3 regions of the Paenarthrobacter sp. OM7 genome follow, and region 3 is predicted to be linked to each of the others. Evidence: predicted binding sites of a transcription regulator. Region 3 holds the regulator's gene; each other region holds the start of a gene.

What was found. The regulator LexA, encoded in region 3, represses DNA repair genes until DNA is damaged. The targets are predictions, from matches to a motif close to TCGAACANNTGTTCGA.
Region 1: the regulator LexA is predicted to act here: its motif matches at 5,660-5,675, upstream of umuD (translesion error-prone DNA polymerase V autoproteolytic subunit).
Region 2: the regulator LexA is predicted to act here: its motif matches at 2,978-2,993, upstream of QEH68_RS07365 (Y-family DNA polymerase).

The regions. Positions count from the first base shown of each region.
Region 1 is NZ_CP123580.1:94,053-101,229, reverse strand. Features, by position in the region: gene QEH68_RS22235 (hypothetical protein) at 1-1,172, shown strand, start outside; gene QEH68_RS22230 (hypothetical protein) at 1,306-1,584, shown strand; gene QEH68_RS22225 (DUF1508 domain-containing protein) at 1,696-1,878, shown strand; gene QEH68_RS22220 (hypothetical protein) at 2,042-2,569, shown strand; gene QEH68_RS22215 (hypothetical protein) at 3,027-3,170, opposite strand; gene QEH68_RS22210 (hypothetical protein) at 3,180-3,452, opposite strand; gene QEH68_RS22205 (hypothetical protein) at 3,580-3,792, opposite strand; gene QEH68_RS22200 (Y-family DNA polymerase) at 3,923-5,221, opposite strand; gene umuD (translesion error-prone DNA polymerase V autoproteolytic subunit) at 5,214-5,645, opposite strand; gene QEH68_RS22190 (hypothetical protein) at 6,385-6,702, opposite strand.
Region 2 is NZ_CP123579.1:1,569,580-1,576,756, forward strand. Features, by position in the region: gene QEH68_RS07340 (arsenate reductase ArsC) at 1-358, opposite strand, end outside; gene QEH68_RS07345 (helix-turn-helix domain-containing protein) at 514-1,188, opposite strand; gene QEH68_RS07350 (MIP/aquaporin family protein) at 1,234-1,974, shown strand; gene QEH68_RS07355 (metalloregulator ArsR/SmtB family transcription factor) at 2,026-2,373, shown strand; gene QEH68_RS07360 (N-acetyltransferase family protein) at 2,370-2,882, shown strand; gene QEH68_RS07365 (Y-family DNA polymerase) at 3,059-4,357, shown strand; gene QEH68_RS07370 (uroporphyrinogen-III synthase) at 4,391-5,548, opposite strand; gene cobA (uroporphyrinogen-III C-methyltransferase) at 5,561-6,595, opposite strand; gene nirB (nitrite reductase large subunit NirB) at 6,605-7,177, opposite strand, start outside.
Region 3 is NZ_CP123579.1:1,812,789-1,819,965, reverse strand. Features, by position in the region: gene QEH68_RS08390 (histidinol-phosphate transaminase) at 1-525, opposite strand, end outside; gene QEH68_RS08385 (LysM peptidoglycan-binding domain-containing protein) at 604-963, opposite strand; gene lexA (transcriptional repressor LexA) at 1,309-2,052, shown strand; gene QEH68_RS08375 (ATP-dependent DNA helicase) at 2,049-4,109, opposite strand; gene hflX (GTPase HflX) at 4,102-5,664, opposite strand; gene QEH68_RS08365 (methyltransferase) at 6,184-6,798, shown strand; gene dapF (diaminopimelate epimerase) at 6,779-7,177, opposite strand, start outside.

The sequences.
Region 1 (7,177 bases), on a different replicon from region 3:
TGTATGGGGAATCGGGACCCCCAACAGCTCCGTTGATGACCATGAAAATCGCCGTAAGCGCAGCCGAGAGTGCGGAGGTTGCTGCAGAACGACTGGCGCACGCGTTTTCCAATTGGCTGCTCGGACAAGCCCCCCACGCTTCTTGTCACCTGGTTGAAGTAGACACCGTTCTCGGCTATCGGTATTCGCTGGTACGCGGATTCTTGGCTGTGGAACCTCCTCAGATGGACACTGCTGACGGTGTGATCTTCGCTTCTGCCAAGGAGCTAATCTCGGACGTCATTCTCGGGTTTTCGGCCTACCTTGACACCTTGTTCACAAGCCTGAGTCCTGAGGTGTGGGGCATGTCCATAGGGCGACCCGGGGGAGTCATCGTGTTGTTGTACGGCGGACTCATAGCAGGGCAGGACAATCTCCCTGCCGACAAAATTCAGCTCCTTGGACCGAGCATTCACCTTGCCCGTAGTGAGAGGACCGATCCTGGACTGGAGCCCAAGGCATATGCGAAGGCGGCTCACTGGTGGGTAGCAAAGCTGAACACCATGTTCTCCATCGCAACCGAACCAGCCAACTACGCCCCAGTCGGCGTTTACGACGAAGCCATGGCCCTCGAGAAGCTAGTGACGTTGGAACAGGTGTTCCGCGACTGCCAATCGCTTGCGACGATCACCCGCGATAACCATGCGCGGCTGAGCCTCAGCTTTCAGGCGTTGGGAAGATTCGATGGGCTCATCAGTGGATTCAAGTGGGATTCACTGTTTACCCATAGGACTGCCAGTGGCTTGCTGCAGACCCTTCGGGACCGTATACCGCCAGAAGTCCATCCAGTCCTCCTCCCGCGAGCCGAACGGGCAGTCGAGGCACTGGTCAAAATCAGGGACGGATTCTTCGAAGCTCGACGAGCGTCGGCTGACGGTATCCAGGTTCCGAATAAAAAAACTGGGCAGCTGGAGGAAATCTCGTTAGAGCAAGCTACCCGTGAATGGCTGACGTTGTATAGAAACAGCCTGCATGGGTTCGATCAGAGTCATCGCAAACCGCGGGATCGTGCTCTATTCGCTGCACATGACGGCAGAATACCCGGGGAAATCGCTGACCTTGCATGGCTACAGTTGTTGGTTCTCGTCTCACGCCCGGAGCTCCTGATCCGGTTCAGTCCTCCCAAGAAATGACGTACAGCGGAGTCGCTTGTAGGGCTGAATCGTAGGTCGCATATTTAGCACCTACAGGTCTTGACTGCAATTGGCGGAGGTCCATCATGGGAAGCCTAGGCGTCGGCAGCAATCCCTGTTGAAAGGTTTGTCCGTGGCACGCTATCGCATCACGATCACCAACGTGGTTGAAATGGACCAGGAAGCCCTGCAGGAAGCAGCGCTAGAGTTTCCCACCGTCAAGGCCGGCCTCCGGCAGGAGGCTGAAATCTCGGTGGCGACGACGGCTGATCCTCAACACGCCGGGTTTTTGTTAGGCCTGGAACTGCATAATCAGATGCTGATGTTGCTTCGCGGTCGGCGTCCTGTTGTACCGAGCGGGGTGCCTGATGTTCAGGTGGAGCGGCTGCCGGATCCAGGGGGTACGGGGTGAAGGCCGTGGTGCTTGCAATCCTACGGACAACGGCGCGGTTAGGATGACCTCGTTAGGTCAGTTCCCCGTATTGCCGCCCGTGGGGGTGGGCATCATGAAGGAGGATCACGCATGGCAGGAAAATTCGAAGTTTACAAAGACAAATCCGGCGGCTACCGGTTCCGGCTGAAGGCCGGCAACGGCGAAGTCATCGCCAGCAGTGAGTCTTACACCACCAAGGCCGCCGCCCTGAATGGCGTTGCTTCGGTGAAGAACAACGCCAGTTCCGACGTCGTGGACCTGACCGGCTCTTAACCCACGCCATCCGCCTGGTATCGAAAGCAAGGCCCCCGCAAACTGCCAGAGAGCAGCAGCGGGGGCCTTTGCTGTGTCATGTAAGCATTTACCGACTCTGGTTATTGTCGGTGCCTCCTGAAAGACTACCTGTCAGGAAACCCTGACAGGAAGGTGTATTCGCATGGGCTGGACATCAAACGACTACAACCATGAGGGCTGGGTGGCTTTTGGCGCACCCGACGGGCGGCTCTCACGCAGTTCAACCGGGGCGGGAATACTCTTCCACGGGATCACCGGCGAATACCCACCTGCAGGGGAATTCGACCCCAATCAGGAAATCGTCCCTGACGACCTGATCATGAGCTGGCGTGGCGCTTGTACCTGTGGGTGGCAGGGCGAGCTCTGGCACAGAGTTGCCTCAGCTGCAGAAGCTGACATTGCTACGCGTAAGGAATACGTCCCCGTAGGGGACACAGCGGATGTCTCGGGGGAGGTGGAGGACGCCATCCAGCAGGAGTGGCACGTCCATATCGCGCCGTCCGAAGCGATCCTGGGCGTAGAGGCAGCGGCCAGGGAACATCGCCAGGCGGCCAACCGTCTGGACAAGACAGTATCGGCGGCGAAAGCAGCAGGTGCATCCTGGGCGGATATTGGCCGCGCCGCTGGGATCACCCGCCAAGCCGCACACGAACGCTGGGCCGACAAGTAGCCTTGCGAATCAGCTCAAAGACTTGGGACCAGGGGTGCGGTCCCATCCAGGCATGCGCGTGTTGAGTTCTTTGATACGGCCAGGGTATTGGCCCTTGTTGGCATACACTTTTTGCCTCGCGACCCAACCGGCCAGTGCCCTTTCGGTTGGGTCCCCGGAGTTGCGGTGTGGTCGTCTGCCGTCCTCGTTGACCCAGTTGATGAACTCTGTCGCCCGAGTTTGCCACTGGCGTTCAATTTTGAGTGTGGTGCCATCCGACCAGGCCGGGAAGACTGCGTCGAGTATCTGTGTGGCTTCGTCCGCGAGACGGCCGCGCCGCTTCTGATGTCGTAGAGCAACGAGAGCCCCGGCGAGGCGTTCAGCCTCACTTCCGCTCTGACCATCGGAGGTAGGAAGGCCGCCAGTGCGCTGAACGTAGGCGGCTATGTGGTGCGCCGATTCCACGTAAGAGCGTCTGTTAGCTGGTGCGGATGGCAATAGCTTTGGAGCCTTCAGGGATCAGTGTTTCGGCGGCCGCTTTGGCGTTCTCGTACGTCTCGCCTTCGGCGTCGACATGGCTGAGTTCGCCGTTGCCGGCCTCTACTGTCAGGGTTACTTTCACTCCCATATTTTAGGCTGCCTTGCCTTGGAAGGTCCGTTCGAGCCCCACGAGCAGGGCCGATGTCCTGTCGCTGCGTCGGAGGTCCACTGGCCGTGATCCCTGCAGGGCGGGAGAGGGGACCATCATCCAGAGCGCGAAGTAATTGTGTGGGATCCGTAGCTCCATGGCCCGTTCGAAGAGTTCCAGCACCACCGGGTCCAAGGTCAGGTCTGGGCGGAACTGGAAACCAGGGCAGTATGTCCCTTCGTCGTCGATGAAGACGCGGACGAGCTGCCGCATCATCGGTTCGGGATCCTCGTGGATGGCGGAGAGCCTTTCGCGGACCGCTCCAGGGAAGGCAGATGGAACTCGTTGCGGATCCGCCCCCACAATTGATCGGGGATCGGGGAGCGGTACAAGTCAGCGGGCACTAGCTGACGGATTCCAGCTGCCACACGGCAGCCAAGGGCTCCCGCCGCAATGTGAAGGTCCGAAGTTCCGCGTTGGCGGACGGCAGCTTGGCTTGGACCTGCCAGTGCTCGACGCTGACCAGGTCGCCGGTTCCGATCGCTGCCCGGTTCCGGCTTTCCCACCAGGAGTCCCTGGTGAACCAGTGCGCGGTGTGGACGTCTGGATCGACCATTCAGATCCGGCCGTGGTGACGGATCGCCAACGGGGTGCCGTCGGGGCTGAACCGGACAGCGACGTCATGGCCTGTGGTGGGTGATTCAGGTGCAAGAGTCATGGTGGTTTCCTTTCTTACGTGGCGCCGGTCAGGCGGCCTTGACGAGGGGGAGTTCGTCCCAGTGCGTGGTGTACCTGGGGGAGAGCATGTTGCGTTTCATGGACCAGTCCGGCCCGCCCTTGATCCCGGCATGGCCCAGACCGATGGAGCCACGGCCGTACCGTTTCGCCACGTCCTCCAACAGAATCCCAACGCCCCGTTCTTCGTGGGGGTTCTCGAACAATTCCAAGGGTTTCTGGTTCCCGGACGGGCGCAGGTCGGTGACCATGATCCCGGCACGGACATATTTCACGCCCTCGTGCACCTGGGGGAGCAGCGCGTGGGCAGCCTTGGTGAGCAGCACCGGGTCAGCGGTTGGCATCGGCAGCGCCAGGCACACTGAGGGAAAGGACTTCTCGTTCGGGTTGAAGTGCGACGTCGCCGCGAATGCCGTCAGCACTTTGGCTTGCAGGTCGTGTTTGGCCAGACGTGCGGAGGCCATTTGCGCGTAGACGCTCATGACCTGCCGCAACCCAGCCGTTGTGGTGATCGGTGTGGAGAAGGACCGGGAGAAGATCAGCTGGTCCCTGCCGATCCGTTCCTCTTCCATCGGGATGCACGGTGTGCCTTGCAGTTCCAGGACGGTGCGCATCATGACGATGGAGAACTTGTCCCTGATCGCTACCGGGTTCGCACGGGTCAGGTCTGCGATGGTGAAGATCCCCATCGCGTTCAGGCGCTTGGTGAGCCTGGTGGCCACGCCCCAGATTTCGATCACGGACAGCTTGGCCATCAGTGCTTCGCGCTGCTCGGCCGGCACTGACTCCCACCGGCACACGCCCCCAAAGGCGGGGTTGTTCTTCGCCCACTTATTACACAGCTTGGCCAGTGTTTTCGTTGGTGCGATCCCGACGCAGACCGGCACGCAGACGTGCCGTCGGCACGCGGCCTTCATCGTCCGGCCCAGAGCCAGCAGCTCGTCCGGTTCGCCCTTGATGCCAAGGAACGCCTCATCGATGGAGTACACCTCCAGCCAGGCCGAATAGCGGCCCAGGAGCTCCATGACGCGTGAACTAACGTCTCCGTAGAGCTCGTAGTTGCTGGAGAGGGCTACCAGGCCCCATTCCTTCGCCCGGGGTCGGAGCTTGAACCACGGATCCCCCATGGCAATGTCCAGACGCTTCGCCTCAGGGGAACGGGTGACAGCGCAGCCGTCGTTGTTGGAGAGCACAATGACAGGCTTGCCCTCCAAAGAAGGGTTGAAGGCACGCTCGGCCGAGGCGTAAAAGCAGTTCACGTCCACGTGCGCGATTTCCTGCATCCGGCGCATCACCGCGGGCTTAGACATGGTGCAGACACCGTTCAGCCACCCCAAAAATGCTCAGGTCTGCCAAAGCTGGAACCTTGATGTCGGGGAAGGTCGGGTTATCGGCCTGCAGGACAACGCCCGCGGGTGTGATCCGCAGTCGCTTGATTGTCAGCTCACCATCGAGGACCGCGACGGCCACGGAACCGTCCTTCGGTTCCCGTGCCCGGTTCACCACAAGCTCGTCGCCGTCGCTGATGCCGGCCTGCTCCATGGATTGGCCGACAACGCGGACGATGACGGTGTTGGTGACGTCGTTGACCAGGTGCTCGTTGAGGTCGATCCTGTCGTCAAAGTAGTCCTGGGTGGGCGAGGGATAGCCGGCGGCCACCGCTACCGGTGACAGCTGAACCGTCACCAGAGAGAGTCCCGTATCTATCACACGGGGGCCAACTATCACGCCCACAACACACCTTTTATTCGAATATATGTTCGGGTTAACTGTACTCCAGGGGGACCGACAGGATAGCCGCCCTAGGGGCGGCGTGGACGGCTTGCACGCCAATAGGGGACAGCTTTGAGCTGTGCGGAGGGCTCCACCTGCCCCCAGTGGGCACAACCCGTCCACGACGGGGCATTACGGGCGGTTCGGCCACCCCGGCCGGGGTACGTTGCTGGTATGCAATCGATGGTTCTGATGTGCATCGTTCTGGGGGCCGCCATTTTGTGGATTGGCTTCGTTTTCTTCATGCTGTTCCGCCTCGATCGGGCCCAGAGAAGAGCCCAGCGGGCCGCCCGTAGGGACGCACGTAGAGACACGGAATGGAACCTGGCCAGAAAGAAGGCCCGGGGTTCTCTGAAGAGTTCGGTCCGAGGTCTCCGGAAGCGTGCCGCGTTCCCACGGTCACGACGGTGAGCCAGGACAGGCGAAAGGCCGGACAGGCTTCTGGTTACCGCTATCCGGCCTTGCCGGCAGATTACTAAGGCATTGATCGACGAAATGGGGGATTATCGCCGTCTGCCACTAATCCGCTGACTCAATTGAAGACCTCTCCTTGGTCCTGCACACGAGTAGTTGGTACTCGTTTTCAAGGGTGCCACCCAAGCCCCCTACTTGGCTTCCGTTCGGAGTCTGGCGTCGAACCAAGTCCGTCGTGCCGCCCGACCAAGGGAGCAGCCAAGTAACTGCCGAAGGCTGGTAGGAACTACCTCTTGAGATGCGGCGGGAGTTCTACCTCATCGGGATCCAACTCCGGACGGACCCGAACGTACCCGACGGGATGTCTGAAGGATTTGCCGGTCCACGCGACGTCGGCCGATATCTCAACGACTATCGGCTCGACCAGCGTCAGCCGCACTGTCCCTTTGTCGTTGCTGAACCTGTTCAGGGAAGTTTCGGTGATCTCTTCGGGCCACGGGTGCCCTGGCCGTGCCGGTCGGAGCTGGCGGCCCAGCTCACGCCCTATCCGCGTTGAGAGCACCGTCGAGCGGCCGACGATCCGTAGCTGTCCATCGACTGGCAAGCCGGCGATGATCGCCTGCGGCTGGGTCAGCGGGCCGATAACGGCCGCGCAGACCTTCTGTAACCAGGAAGCTGTTGTTGTAGGTGCCTCAGCGCAGCGGTTGTAGACGCTCCTAATGGCGCAGCCCTAGGTTCTCTTTGGCCGGGTTATCCGGCACTGCCAAGGAGCCGGGCCGTGTTTCAGTAGACCGAACGCTTAAAGACGCGGCCGGAAGTGGCGGAATCTGCCGCGCGGCGGGGCAACAGGTCAATATGAATGCGGGAGCTGGTGAACGTTCCCCCATTGAGAAGGTGGGAGACCTTGGGCGAGGGTGGGCCGCTGGCATCGGAGGCAGCGCAGGAGAAGTCTTGTTGCGTGAATGACGCTTGGGCTTTGGTCAAGCTGAAGGGAGGACCGCCCCTATGGCGGTCCTCCCTTCATGTGGTGTGTGGTGGCTGGGCTTGCGCTGGTGGGCCAGCGCATCATCGAGGGGCGA
Region 2 (7,177 bases), 240 kb from region 3:
TCGGGCGGACGGCGTCCACGCCTTGGCCGGCGGGGTCTTCCAGGACCCAGTCTTCGTAGCGCTTGCCGGGGAAGTATGGGCATTCGTCGCCGCAGCCCATGGTGATGACGACGTCGGATTCCTTGACGGCCTCGGTGGTGAGGACCTTGGGGATTTCGGCTGACATGTCGATACCCAGTTCGGCCATGGCTTCGACGGCGGCCGGGTTGACCTTGTCGGCGGGCTGGGAGCCTGCGGAGCGGACTTCGATCCCACCCTTGCCAAGAGTTGTCAGGAACGCTGCGGCCATTTGGGAACGTCCGGCGTTGTGGACGCAGACGAAGAGGACAGAGGGCTTCTTGATGGTTTCGTAGCTCACGGGTTTCTCTCCTGGAATCGTTGTGTGAACGGGTGGCTGGTTTGAAGCGGTGCGCCCGAGCACGAAGCTCTCCGTAGCGAACATTGATGATGGTCGATATAGCGAGTATCGGACGATAGATTGATGAATGTCAATATTTCAACGCTGCCAGATGGTCAGGCGGCGGTGATGCGTGGCGCGAGGTCGTTGATCCGGCGGGTGATGTCATCGAAGGCACGGTCAAAGGCGGCCGTAGTGTCCAGGCGGAGGGGATCCGGCACGGACCAATGGATTCCGCCCAGCCCGGTCAGTTCTTCGTGGGCGTTGTCGCAGACGGTCACTACCAGGTCGGCCTCCTCCGCAACCTCTTCCAGGGTGCGCGGTGCGATGTCGGGCAGGTCCAGCCCATGACGCCGGGCGGTCTCGATGGCTCCGCGGGCGATGCGGTTTGCGGGGCGCGTTCCGGCCGAGGCTGCTGGGATGTCGCTGACCTGCCGCCACAGGGCGGTGGCCAGCTGGGAGCGGGCACTGTTGCGCGTACAGACGAACAGGACACGGCTTGCTGTATGTGCCGCCCCGGGCACGAGCCCACTGAGGGCGCCGGTGGCGAGGCGGAGGTAGCTGCGGCGCTTGTCGGCTTCGGAGCGGTGGCGGGTTGCCAGGCCGGCTTCCTCCAGGGTGCGGAGGTGGTGGGAGAGCAGGTTGGCAGGCATGCCCAGTTCGGCCTGCAGTTCCGATGGCGAGAAGTCGCCCAGGGTCAGCAGGTCCATGATACGCAGGCGTGCCGGATCGGCAAGGGCTGCGTGCCTGGCTACGCGGGCCTGGAATGTGTCGACTGCTTCAATATTCATTGATTCAATTTTGACTGAGTTAATTCCATGCGTCAAGCTGTTGGCATGACTTCACTCCAGCCGCCCCTGTGGCGCCGTGCCATCGCTGAATTCCTCGGCACCGGCCTGCTCGTTGCCATCGTCGTTGGTTCCGGAATCGCCGCAGCCCAGCTCTCGCCCAATGACACAGGCCTGCAGTTGCTGCAAAACAGCACGGCCACGGTGCTTGGCCTGACGGTGTTGATCCTGGTGTTCGGGCCGGTCAGTGGCGCCCACTTCAACCCGGTTGTCTCCATGGTGGACTGGTTCCTCGGACGGCGCGGCGGATCCGGCTTGTCCTTGCCGGACCTCGGCCTCTACGTCCTGGCCCAGATTGCCGGTGCCATCGGTGGCAGTGTCTTGGCGAACGCGATGTTTGAGGTGGGTACGTCCATCTCGACCAAGGGGCGGGCAACGGCGGGTCATCTGCTGGCCGAGGTGGTCGCGACTGCCGGTCTGGTCCTGCTGATCTTCTCCCTTGCGGCCACCAAACGCGGCGCTTTGGCCGCCCCGGCTGTAGGTGCCTACATCGGCGCTGCGTACTGGTTTACGTCCTCCACGTCGTTCGCGAACCCGGCCGTGACCATCGGCCGTATCTTCAGCGACACTTTCGCTGGCATTGCGCCGGGTTCCGTCCCACCATTCCTCGCCGTCCAGGTCCTCGGTGCGGCTGTTGGCGTTGGAATCCTGCTCCTGCTTTTCCCGCATGCCGGCCGGGCCGCCGCCGACGTTGTCATCCCTCACTCCGTAGAAGCGGCCAAGCAGTAGTCCCGCCGGCCTGAACATTGATGAATGTCAATGTTGCGGCATAATAGGTAGATGACCTCGCTGCCCTTGCTCGAACCGGACACGCAGACCATCTGCTGCCCGCCAGCTACACCAGCCCTTGGCGCTGAAGAAGCGCAGCGCCGGGCCATCGTGTTCAAAGCGCTGGCGGATCCCAACCGGCTGCGCCTGCTCTCCATCGTCAAGGCCGCCGACGGCGGTGAGTCCTGCGTCTGCGACCTCACCGAACCGCTGGATCTGGGTCAACCCACAGTCTCCCACCATCTGAAGATCCTGGTCGAGGCCGGTCTGTTGCATCGCGAAAAGCGCGGCACCTGGGCATACTACTCGCTGGTCCCCGGAGCCCTGGATGACGTCGCCGGAGTCCTCACTGCCCTATGAGCCGTGATTTTGATGTCCGGCCCATGCAGGAAGCCGACTGGCCCGCTGTCCGGCGCATCTTCCAGCAAGGCATCGAGACGGGGCACGCCACCTTTGAGGAAAAGGCTCCCGATTGGGAAACCTTCGACACCTCCAGGTTGAAGGCGCACCGGATCGTCGCCGAAGCGCCCGGACGGGGCGTTCTGGGTTGGGCCGCCGTCTCCGCCGTCTCGTCCCGGCCTGCCTACGCGGGCGTGGTCGAACACTCCATTTATGTGGCGGCCGAAGCCCGCGGCCTCGGTCTGGGCAAAGCCATTTTGCAGGCACTCATCGACTCCACCGAGCGCGACGGGGTGTGGACTATCCAATCCAGCGTCTTCCCGGAGAACCAGTCCAGCCTCCGGATCCACGAATCCGCCGGTTTCCGGGTCATCGGACACAGGAGCCGCATCGCCCGCATGACCTACGGTCCCGCCGCCGGCCAGTGGCGCGACACACTCCTGCTCGAACGCCGCTCACCCGCAGTGTAACTATCTGATTGATGCCGCTCACTAAACCGGCGGCATTCTTGTCGGTGGTCCGGCCGAAGCCTTCTTGTCGGTGCGTGGCAGTACAGTAAAGGTATTCGAATATATGTTCGAATGCGCGGCGTGTCCTGCAGGGGAACAGCGGCGTGCGTGCTAAGGCCGAACGGAGGAGGAGGACGATGTCCAAGCCAGCACTCATGCATCAGATGCAGGAGATCGCCCACGTGGATATCAACTGCTTCTATGCGTCGGCCGAGCGTGCGTTCAATCCCTCGCTGGAGGGCAAGCCGCTGATCGTGCTGTCCAACAACGACGGTTGTGCAGTCACCAGGTCTCCGGAAGCCAAGAAGCTGGGGATCGGGCTGGGGGAGCCATGGTTCAAACTTGCTCCACGGGCCAAGGAATGGGGGCTCATTGCCCTCTCCAGCAACTACGAACTGTATGGGGACATCAGCTCCCGTGTCATGGAGCTCCTGGCCCGCTACTCGGCGTGGCAGGAGGTCTACTCCATTGATGAGGCGTTTCTCGGAGTGAAAGGGCAGCCCGAAGAGCTGCTGGAGTTGGGACGCACCATTAAAGCGGCGTGCCAACGGCACGTGGGGGTTCCGGTCTGCGTAGGTATTGCCAGAACCAAGACCCTCGCCAAGCTGGCCAACAAATGGGCCAAACACAATCCGGGCTTCAACGGAGTGTGCCGGTGGGACTCGATTCCAGAAGCCCACCGTGAAGCACTCATGGCACGGCTCTCCGTGATGGAGATCTGGGGTGTTGCCACCAGGCTGACCAAACGTCTGAATGCCATGGGGATCTTCTCCATCCTGGACCTGGTCCGGGCTGACCCCGTGGCTTTGCGGGACAAGTTCTCCATCGTCATGATGCGCACGGTGCTGGAATTGCAGGGTACCCCGTGCATCCCGATGGAGGAGGAAAGGATCGGGAGGGACCAGTTGATCTTCTCCCGCTCCTTTTCCACGCCGATCACGACGGCGGCGCAGCTGCGGCAGGTGCTCAGTATCTACGGACAGATGGCCAGTGCCAGGCTGGCCAAACATGACCTCCAAGCAAGGCTGTTGACGGCCTTTGCTGCCACATCGGTCTACAACCCCAACGACAAGTCGTTTCCCACCGTTAACGTCAAACTGCCCATGCCCACTTCGGATCCCGTGCTGCTGACCAAGGCAGCGCATGCGTTGGTTCCAAGGATCCAGGAAGGCGTGAGGTACGCCAAGGCCGGGATCATGGTTACTGACCTCCGTCCCAGCGGCAACCAGAAGCCCCTGGAGATCTTCGAGAACCGGCACGAAGAACGTGGCATCGGCCCCCTGCTGGAGCAAGTCAGCAAGCGGTACGGCCGCGGCTCCATAGGTCTGGGGCACGCTGGAATCAAGGGAGGACCGGACTGGTCCATGAAACGCGACATGCTCAGCCCCCGGTACACCACCAACTGGGATGAACTTCCCTTGGTAAAGGCGGCCTGACGTGGGAGCCGCCACCTCGTAGAGACCGGGAGGCTACGCGCGCAGCCGGTACCCTCGCTTCACGACGGTCTCCACGAGCTTGCCGTCCGGCAGCGAGGAACGCAGGCGGCTGACCGTCATGTCCAGGGCATGCACAGAACCGCGCAGGTCCAGCAGGTCCGAGAGCGCTTCCCGGGACAGTACCGCTCCGCCCGCGCCGAGCAGTGCCCGCAGGAGCAGCAGGGGAGCCGGTGCCAGGTCCACCACCTCACCGTTGATCCGCAGGCAGCGCCCGCGCAGTTCGATCGTGGCGCTCTTGGTCTCCAACCGGCGTACATGGTTAAGGGACAAGTGTTCGGTCACCAAACGGATCAGTGCGCCCATGCGGTAACGGTCCGGGATCAGTGGCGTCAGCCCGGCGTCGACCAGTGGTAGTGCGGTGACCGGCCCAACAGCGGCAACAGTGACGGGCCCTTTAAGGGCTTCGATGAGCTGGCGGTACAGGCCCATTTCGTGAGCTGTGCTCCACATGGCGTCTACGGCCGGAGCGCTGGTGAACGTCAGTACGTCCAGGTTGCCGCCCACCACTGCCTCGATCAGGCGCGGCAGCTTGTCTTCGCCGTCGGGCTTCACCCAACGGTACGGGGTCACGGTCAGGACCGTGGCGCCGGACATGCGCAGCCGTTCCAGCTGGCGGACATCGGTGTATCCATGCAGTTGCACGGCGACCGTTTTGCCGCGCACGCCCTCGACCAGCAGCATATCCACCAGCGTGGCGGTGGTTTCGTCACTGCTGATCCCGACGTCGGCAAGTCCTGCAGCGCGCACGGCACCGCGGGCCTTGGGGCCGCGGACGAACATGCGGCAGGCGGACAGGGTTTCCAGGAGTTGCTCGCCGATACCGAAGGAATCGGCGGCTTCGCACCAGCGGCGCATGCCGTAGGCGGTGGTGGCGATGCAGATGTCCGGCTTGGCCGCGATGATGGTGCGGGTGTCCTCGATGAGGACCATGTCTTCCTGCACAGGGGCGATCTTCAAAGCGGGGGCGTGCAACACGCTGGCACCGCGACGCTCCAGTGCCTCAATGAGGTCACGGGAGCGGCGGTGCGAGGTGACGCCGATTCGGAATCCGTCCAGCGGGGCGTCGACGGCTTCGGAAACCTCCGGAGCGGCAGTAGCGTCGTGGACTTCGATGGCGCGTGCAACAGTCATGTGTTTTTACCTTCAGGCTTCAAGGAGCGAAGCCGCCAGGCGGCTCAGTTCAGCGGATGCTTCTGCATGGTTGCGGTTGGCTTCAGCCACCCGGACCACCTCGCCGATGACCAGCACGGCCGGGTTGCTGCAGCCTGTGGCAGCTGTTTCGATCGTACCCAGATCAGCGATGGTGGTGCGCTGCCCCGGGCGGTAGCCACGTTCCACCACAGCCATGGGCATGTCCGCGTCCATGCCTGCCCGGCGCAGCCCTGCTGCAAGCTGGGGAAGGGTACCAATGCCCATGAGGACCACAATCGTGCCGCCAAGTCCGGCAAGGTGGGTGTGTTCCTTCTCGGTCAAGGGGGCATGGCCGGACACTACGGTGAACATGTGGCTGACTTCGCGGTGCGTGACCGGGATCCCGGCTGCGGCGGGAACGGAGATGGCGCTGGTGACACCGGATATCACCCGCACCGGGACGCCTGCCGCAACACAGGCGGCCACTTCCTCGCCGCCTCGGCCAAATACATACGGATCGCCGCCCTTGAGCCGGACCACGTTCTTGCCCAGCAGCGCAGCTTCCACCATGAGCTTCTCGATGTCACGCTGGGTCACCTTGTGCAGGCCCGGCTGCTTGCCAACATCCACGAGTTCGGCCGAGGTCAGGTCGGCCAGCTCCTGGTACGGGGCCAGACGGTCGTAGAACACCACATCGGCATCACGCAGGGCGTCCACGGCGCCAACCGTGAGCAGGTCCAAGGCTCCTGGACCTCCGCCCACCAAGGTCACGTGGCCGTCGGCGCCCGGTGCCGGCTCAAACGCGACAGGTATCCCCGCATCGCGGCAGCGTTCCACCAGCGGCAGCCACCCTGCGTCGCCGTCGTCCACTATCGCCACCAGGAACGGGCGCTCCGGAAGTTGACCGTCGCCCGGTTCACCTTCCGGGGTGCTCAGCCGGTACACGTTGGCACCGGCGCTCTGATAGCGGCGGATGGCCTGGCGGGCGGACTTTTCCGATCCCGTGACAAGGACGTCACGGCCGGTGAGATCAATGGTGAGCTGCATGGTGAACCCCTAGTTTCCTGCGCCGACGGTTTCGCTGCGGACCGGGATGGTGGAAGCGATGAGCACGCCGCCCTTTTCCTCGTTGGTGGCCGGGCGGATCTGGCCGCGCTCCGGAACGAAGGAGATGGACTCGTCCTTCTGGTCGGGGGCGTTGACGAACGAACGGAAACGGCGGAGGCGCTCCGGGTCCTTCAAGGTCTCGGCCCACTCGTCCTCGTAGGTGTCGATGTGCTTGGCCATGGCCGCTTCAAGCTCTTCGGCGATGCCCAGGGAGTCGTTGACCACTACCTCCTCGACGTGCTTGATGCCGCCGTCGAGTTCTTCCTGCCAGCGCGCGGTGCGCTGGAGGCGGTCAGCGGTGCGGATGTAGTACATGAGGTAGCGGTCGATGTACTTAAGCAGCGTTTCGTCGTCCAGGTCCTTGGCCAGCAGCTGGGCGTGGGCCGGAGTGGCACCACCGTTGCCACCGACGTACAGGTTCCAGCCATCGGCCGTGGCGATGACGCCCACGTCCTTGCCGCGGGCTTCGGCACATTCGCGGGCGCAACCGGACACGCCCATCTTCAGCTTGTGCGGGCTGCG
Region 3 (7,177 bases):
ACCTGTTCCCGTGGGATTGTTGGGTGAACACAGGAACACGATGTTGGCACCTGTCTCCCGGACCTGTGCAGCGGCGGAGGCAGCATCGAGGCCGTAGTCGTCAGCCCTGACTCCGCGGACGTATTCGGTATCCGTGCCGCTGGCCAGCAACGGGTACATGGAATACGTGGGCGGGAATCCCAGTGCTTTCCGGCCGGGTCCGCCAAATGCTTGGAGGACCTGCTGCAGAACCTCATTGGAGCCATTGGCTGCCCAGATGTTGTCCGGGGAAAGATTGTGACCAAGGTAGTCGGCCAGCGACTGGCGAAGTTCCGTGAACTCCCGGTCCGGGTAGCGGTTGAGCCCCGTGGCCGCAGCAGCAACAGCTTCTGTGATGGCTGCCTGCACATCAGCCGGGACGCCATGGGTGTTTTCGTTGACGTTGAGCAAAATGGGGACGTCAAGCTGCGGAGCACCGTAAGGGCTCAGTCCACGCAGGTTGGTCCGGAGGGGTAGTCGGTTAAGTCGCTCAAGCTGGTCACTCACCACCACAGTTTAAGGGGCCGCCGGGACTGCCGACTAACTGTGACGCCGGGTGGCCGGCTCATGCGGGCATGCAACGTACTAATTTGCGGGCACGAACAGTTGCTGACCCGGCTGGATACGGCCGCCCCGGAGGTCATTGAGCTGGATGATCTCCGCAATCACGTCGCGGGGATCCCGCTCAGGAGCAGCGGCTCCGGCGATGCCCCACAGCGATTGTCCCGGCTGAACCGTAACAGTGACAGCGACGGGCGGTTGGAGTTGCGCCTGGGAATCCGAAGCCTTGGCCGGTGACGTGATAAATCCAGCCAGGCTCAGCAGCGCAGCCACCAGCAGCATTGCCGGGATGCCGAAGAAGACCATCCGTCCCCGTCGGGTCAGGCGCAGACGCGCAGGCGCCTGGGTGGTGCGGAAATCAGCGAACGTAGTGATTGCGGACATGAGCTGAGCCCTTCTGAGCTATTGCCGTGCGCCGGGTCCCGGTACATGGCTGCCAATTCTGTGTGTTCCCCTGCCCAACTCCGTCAGTTCGAACACTTCGTTCGAACAGCCGGCGTCAGCATCAGGTTTATAGAACACATATTCGAACCTTGCTATGACATTTTTAGCACTTATCAACGAACGGTGTCGAGACTCGCTAGAACAAATGTTTGATAAACGCCTGTGGCTGCCCTACGTTTGAGTGAAGAAACAGCACTGTTTCAGTGGAACAGGAGGGTCTGACATTTTTTGCAGGCCCGACGACCCCGGGCTCACTCCGGGCGGAATGGAAAGGCATTGGCGAACATGGCAGCGAAAGCCACCGGCGGCGGGGCACCCCTGCGGAGCCAGCAGCCTCAAAAGAGTCCCAAGAGCCTGACTGTCCGTCAGAAGAAGATCCTGGAAACCATCCAGCGGTCCGTCAATGACAACGGTTATCCGCCCAGCATGCGCGAAATTGGAGACACCGTGGGCCTGGCAAGCCTGTCGAGCGTGACGCACCAGCTCTCCCAGCTGGAGAAGCTTGGATATCTCCGCCGCGATCCCAAACGTCCCCGGGCCATGGAAGTCCTCATGCCGTTGACCCTCGATGGCGGACCCATTCCGGGAGTGGAAGCACCCACTACCCTCCGCAGCACGGGTGGCTTTGCCGTCACAGAGCTTGCCAGCGCCAGCGATACTGCCATGGTCCCGCTGGTTGGTCGGATCGCTGCCGGCGGCCCCATCCTTGCTGACCAGACCGTGGAGGACGTGCTTGCCCTGCCCCGGCAACTCGTAGGGCACGGCGAACTCTTCATGCTGAAGGTGGCCGGCGACTCAATGATCGATGCCGCGATCTGCGACGGCGACTGGGTAGTTGTCCGCCGGCAGAACGACGCCATCAACGGAGACATCGTGGCAGCACTGCTGGACGACGAAGCAACCGTGAAAACCTTCCGCCAGCGCGATGGGCACACCTGGCTTCTTCCGCAGAACACCCAGTACGAACCCATCCTCGGCGACCAGGCCACCATCATGGGCAAGGTCGTGTCGGTCCTGCGTTCCCTCTAGGAGGCTTTGGCCGGGCCCAGACGCTCCAGGACGCCCCGAACCACGGTTCTGTCCGTCGTCGCCCAGAACGGCGGCAGGGCTGCCCTGAGGAAGCCCCCATAGCGCTCTGTTGAGAGCCGGGAGTCCAGGACCGCCACAACCCCTTTGTCCCCGGTGGAACGGATGAGCCGGCCTGCCCCCTGGGCCAGACGAATGGCGGCGTGGGTCGCTGACACGGCCATGAATCCGTTTCCACCCGACTGTGCCACGGCACGAGAGCGGGCAGTCATCAACGGGTCATCCGGACGCGGGAACGGGATTCGGTCTATGACCACAAGGCGGCACGAACCACCGGGGACATCCACACCCTGCCACAGCGACATCGTGCCGAAGAGGCAGGTATCGGGCTCGTCGGCGAACTGCTTCACCAATGCGGCCATGGTGGATTCACCCTGACAGAGAATACTGACGTCGAGACGAAGCCTCATGGCATCGGCGGCTTCCTCAGCCGCCCGCCGCGACGAGAAAAGACACAGCGCTCCCCCACCGGAAGCGCGGATGAGGTCTTCCAACTCATCCAGGGCCTCGGGCGAAGTTCCACGGCCAGGCTTGGGCAAGTGCTTGGCCACGTAAAGCACACCCTGCTTGGGGTAATCGAAGGGCGAGCCAACATCGATCCCGGTCCAGCTTGGCGCTCCATCGCCAATCAGTCCAAGGCCACCTGCAGCCGGTTCGAAAGCCGAGCCGATGGCCAGGGTAGCTGAAGTCAGCACCACTGTGTGACCGGCAAAGAGACCTTCGCGCAGGCGTCCCGCCACACTCAGGGGCGCAATGTTGATCAGGGCCGGAGCGGTCTCGTCGGGTTGCGAGTATCCCTGCTGGGGATCGAACGTACTGTTGCGGGAAAACCACACCACTTCCCGGTTCTCCTTGGCCGCGAGCATCCGCTCGCACAGCTCCAGAATGAGCATGAGCCGTGAACGCGCCAGCTGCCTGCCGCCGTCGACCGCGTTGGAAGAATCCGTCTTCGAATCCGACAATGCTGCGCGTGTGGCTTCCCTCAGTTGGTCCAAACAGTCGAGCTGTTCGTCATTGAGCCCACTGGGCAGAAGACCATTGGGCACGCCCGCTATGGCCATATCCAAACGATCGGCGGCCGCGTTGAGGGCATCCACCGTGATGGCCGTGTGCTTGCGCGCGCTCGACGCCGCCGCATGGACCATGGCCACGGACAACTGGCCTGACACCGCGCCCGTCACCCGGTCCTGCAGTTCATGGGCCTCATCCACTACCACGACGTCGTATTCGGGCAGCACAGCCAGCCCTTCGAAGGCGCTGACGGCCAGCATGGCATGGTTGGTGACAACGACGTCGGCTTCGCCTGCGCGGGACCGGGCCAACTCACTGAAGCACTCCTCGGCGAGGGGACACTTCTGCGCGCCGAGGCACTCCATGGACGTCACGGAGACTTGCCGCCAAGCCCGGTCCGTGACGCCGGGCATGAGTTCGTCACGGTCGCCGGTAGTGGTCTTTTCGGCCCATTCGCGAAGCCGGACCACTTCCTTGCCCAGCTGTGATTGCGGTCCCCCCATGGACGCCGCAAAGTGCGGGACACTGGTGTCCTCGCCCAGGGAGAACAGCTGACCCTCGGACGGTTCCTCACTGGGGAACCCGCCTTCGAGTTTTTGCCGGCAGACGTAGTTGGCCCTGCCCTTGACGAGCGCCACGTTGACGGGGCGTTCAAGGGCCGGGTTGATGGTCTCCAACAGCCGGGGAAGGTCGCGGCCAACAATCTGTGTTTGGAGTGCCAAGGTGGCGGTGGACACCAAAGTCGGTTTGTCGCTGTCCATCGAATGCGCGATCAATGGAATCAGGTACGCCAAGGACTTACCTGTTCCCGTTCCCGCCTGGACCAGCAGGTGCTCCCCGGTCTCGATGGCCCTGGTGACATGCTTGGCCATCTCGTGCTGCCCGGTACGGCTTTGACCGCCCATGCCGGCAACAGCCCGGTCCAACAACTCGAGGGTGGTCTTCTCCCCCAACGACTCGACGGCGTCCGCCGCCACCTTCTCAACCATTGGTGACGAACGGCTCCAGTTCGGCTGCCAGTCCTTCGCGGACCATGACAACAACACGGGTCCCGTTTTCCTCGTGCTCGAGGGTGAGGATTTCCGAGTCGGAGCTGTGGAGCTTGCTGATCATTTCGCCGCGGTCGTAGGGAATGAGAAGCTCCAGGCGCACCCCCGGGCGGGGAATGGACCGGCTGATGTCTTCCAGCAGTTCGGCGATGCCTTGGCCAGTGCGTGTAGAAACAACCGCATGACGCGGTTCCTTCTGCTTCAGGCGCTCAACGACGAAGGGATCCGCGACATCAACCTTGTTCAGGACGATGATCTCGGGCACCTTGCGGGCATCCACCTCTGTGAAGACCTCCCGGACAGCAGCAATCTGGCCTTCGGGATCAGGATGCGAGGCGTCCACTACGTGCAGGATCAGGTCTGCGTCCGCCACTTCTTCCAAGGTGGAGCGGAAGGCTTCAATCAGCTGGGTCGGCAACGAACGGACAAACCCCACAGTGTCCGCCAAGGTGTAGCCGATGCCATCCGGCGTTTGGGCTTTACGGACGGTGGGATCCAAGGTGGCGAACAGGGCGTTCTCCACCAGCACACCAGCGTCAGTGAGGCGGTTCAGGAGCGATGACTTGCCGGCGTTCGTGTATCCGGCGATTGCGACGGAAGGAACGGCATTACGACGGCGGTTGGCGCGCTTGGTCTCGCGCGCCGGCTTCATCGCGGCGATCTCACGGCGAAGCTTGGCCATGCGGGTGCGGATGCGACGACGGTCCAGTTCGATCTTGGTTTCACCAGGACCACGCGAACCCATGCCGGCACCAGCCCCACCCACCTGGCCACCGGCCTGGCGTGACATGGAGTCGCCCCAACCACGGAGGCGCGGGAGCAGGTACTCGAGCTGCGCAAGCTCAACCTGGGCTTTGCCTTCACGGCTCTTGGCGTGCTGGGCGAAGATGTCCAGGATCAGCGTGGTGCGGTCTACTACCTTGACCTTGACAATGTCCTCAAGGCCACGGCGTTGGGAAGGAGCCAACTCGGTATCCACCACTACGGTGTCCGCACCGGTGGCGGCAACGATGTCCTTGAGTTCCTGGGCCTTGCCCGACCCCAGGAAGGTCCCCGGGTCCGGCTTCGTTCGCCGCTGCACCAAACCGTCAAGGACTTCCGAACCGGCAGTCTCTGCCAGGGCAGCTAGCTCGCGGAGTGAATTTTCAGCGTCGGCCAGTGTCCCCTCGGTCCAGAGGCCGGCCAGGACGACGCGCTCAAGGCGCAGCTGCCGGTATTCGACCTCGGTGACGTCTTCGAGTTCCGTGGACAAGCCAGCCGTACGGCGCAGTGCACGACGCTCGGCCAGGTCTTCCTGGTCGCCGTCGTAGATGCTGTGTTCCTGGTCAAGTGTGGAAATGGCCTGTGCCTTGCCGAACACACCACCGGCATCGTCGTTATCGGATGCTTGCGCAGGTACGTCCTTGGAAAGAATCCGGTCGATGACGGCCTGGATTTGTTCAGGACTCATGTCCTGGGCGTCGGAATCGGATCCGGAGTGCTTCTGGGTGGTCATGGTCTCCTTAGACTGTTCGGCTATTCCAGAATAGTGCTGTTTGCTGTTCAATGGGGCGCTATTCGCGCTGGGCTGACGGGCATGGGCCAAAGAGGGCCTCCTGTGCTGAACGGCCGCCCGTGGAGTGGGCGGCGGTTGCTGTGATCTGGCGTGGTGGGATCCGCGTGGAGGTTCCTGGCTGTCTGGAGATTGCACTGCCGGCTTACCTGGACCGCACAGGATGCTGACGGTTCAGAGAGCTGGGCTGGAGGGTGTGATCTTCAAGACATCCGTGACGGGGAACGCGGGTCAACGGATGTGCCGGTGGGACCTGCCTGGCGGAAAGACCGGGGCTTGGCAGAACTGCCAAGGACCGGGCTGCATCGCGGGCGGTGCCGTGTGACGCCTGAGTGCTCAGGCGGGTGGCGGCTTTTTACTCGAAGATCAAGAACATGCGTTTCACACTATCATCCAATGTCAAGCCAGCTCTTCGGGCGGGCAGTTTCCCATGGCGCCGATAGCCAACTAATCTGGCAAATTATGGAGTCTGCACACTATTTCACCGCCCAACCGGCCGGACCATTCACCCGAAAGCCACTCACGGTGGAACTCGCTGGAGCCACACGCCACTTGCAGACCTCCTCCGGCATCTTCAGTCCCGACGGAGTGGACAAGGGCACTGCCATACTCTTCTCCGAAGTTCCGCCGCCTTCACCCCAGGGAAACTTGTTGGACATCGGCTGCGGCTGGGGTCCTATTGCCTTGACGCTGGGGCTGATGGCCCCCCACGCCAAGGTGCACGCCGTGGACGTCAATGAGCGGTGTGTCACGTTGACCAATGAGAACGCGGCTGCCCTGGGTCTGGACAACGTGACGGCGAGCCTGCCGCACGAGGTAGACCCCGCCGTCGAGTTCGACACCATCTGGTCCAACCCGCCTATCCGCATCGGCAAGGACGAGCTGCACACCCTGCTGCTGACGTGGCTGCCGCGCCTGGCCCCGGGAGGAAACGCCTGGTTGGTGGTTCAAAAGAACCTTGGCTCGGACTCCCTCCAGCGGTGGCTCGCCGGCGAGCTGGACAAGAGCTACACGGTGGGCCGGGAGAGCACGTCCAAGTCCTTCAGGATCATCAGGGTCAGGAAAGCGTCCCAGTAGCCACGATCACGGCCGGGCCGCTGAGCTCTACATGTTCGCGGCCACCTGCACCGGGGAAGAATTTAACACCCACGACGCCGCCCGGCACCTTAACGTGCCAATCGTTCGGCGCGGTGTTTCCGGCCCAATGACGAATGGCGACAGCGGCCGCGCAGGCTCCTGTGCCGCATGATTGGGTCTCCCCCACGCCGCGCTCATGGACACGCATGGTGATGGTGCCGACGCCGTCTTCAACCAACGGTTCGGCCGGAACAACGAATTCAACGTTGGTCCCGTTGACAGGCTTGGGATCGACCACCGGCGCCTTGAACAATTGCGTGGCCGACAGCTCCTTGAGTTCGGCCAAAGCAACCACAGTGTGGGGGTTGCCCATGCTGAC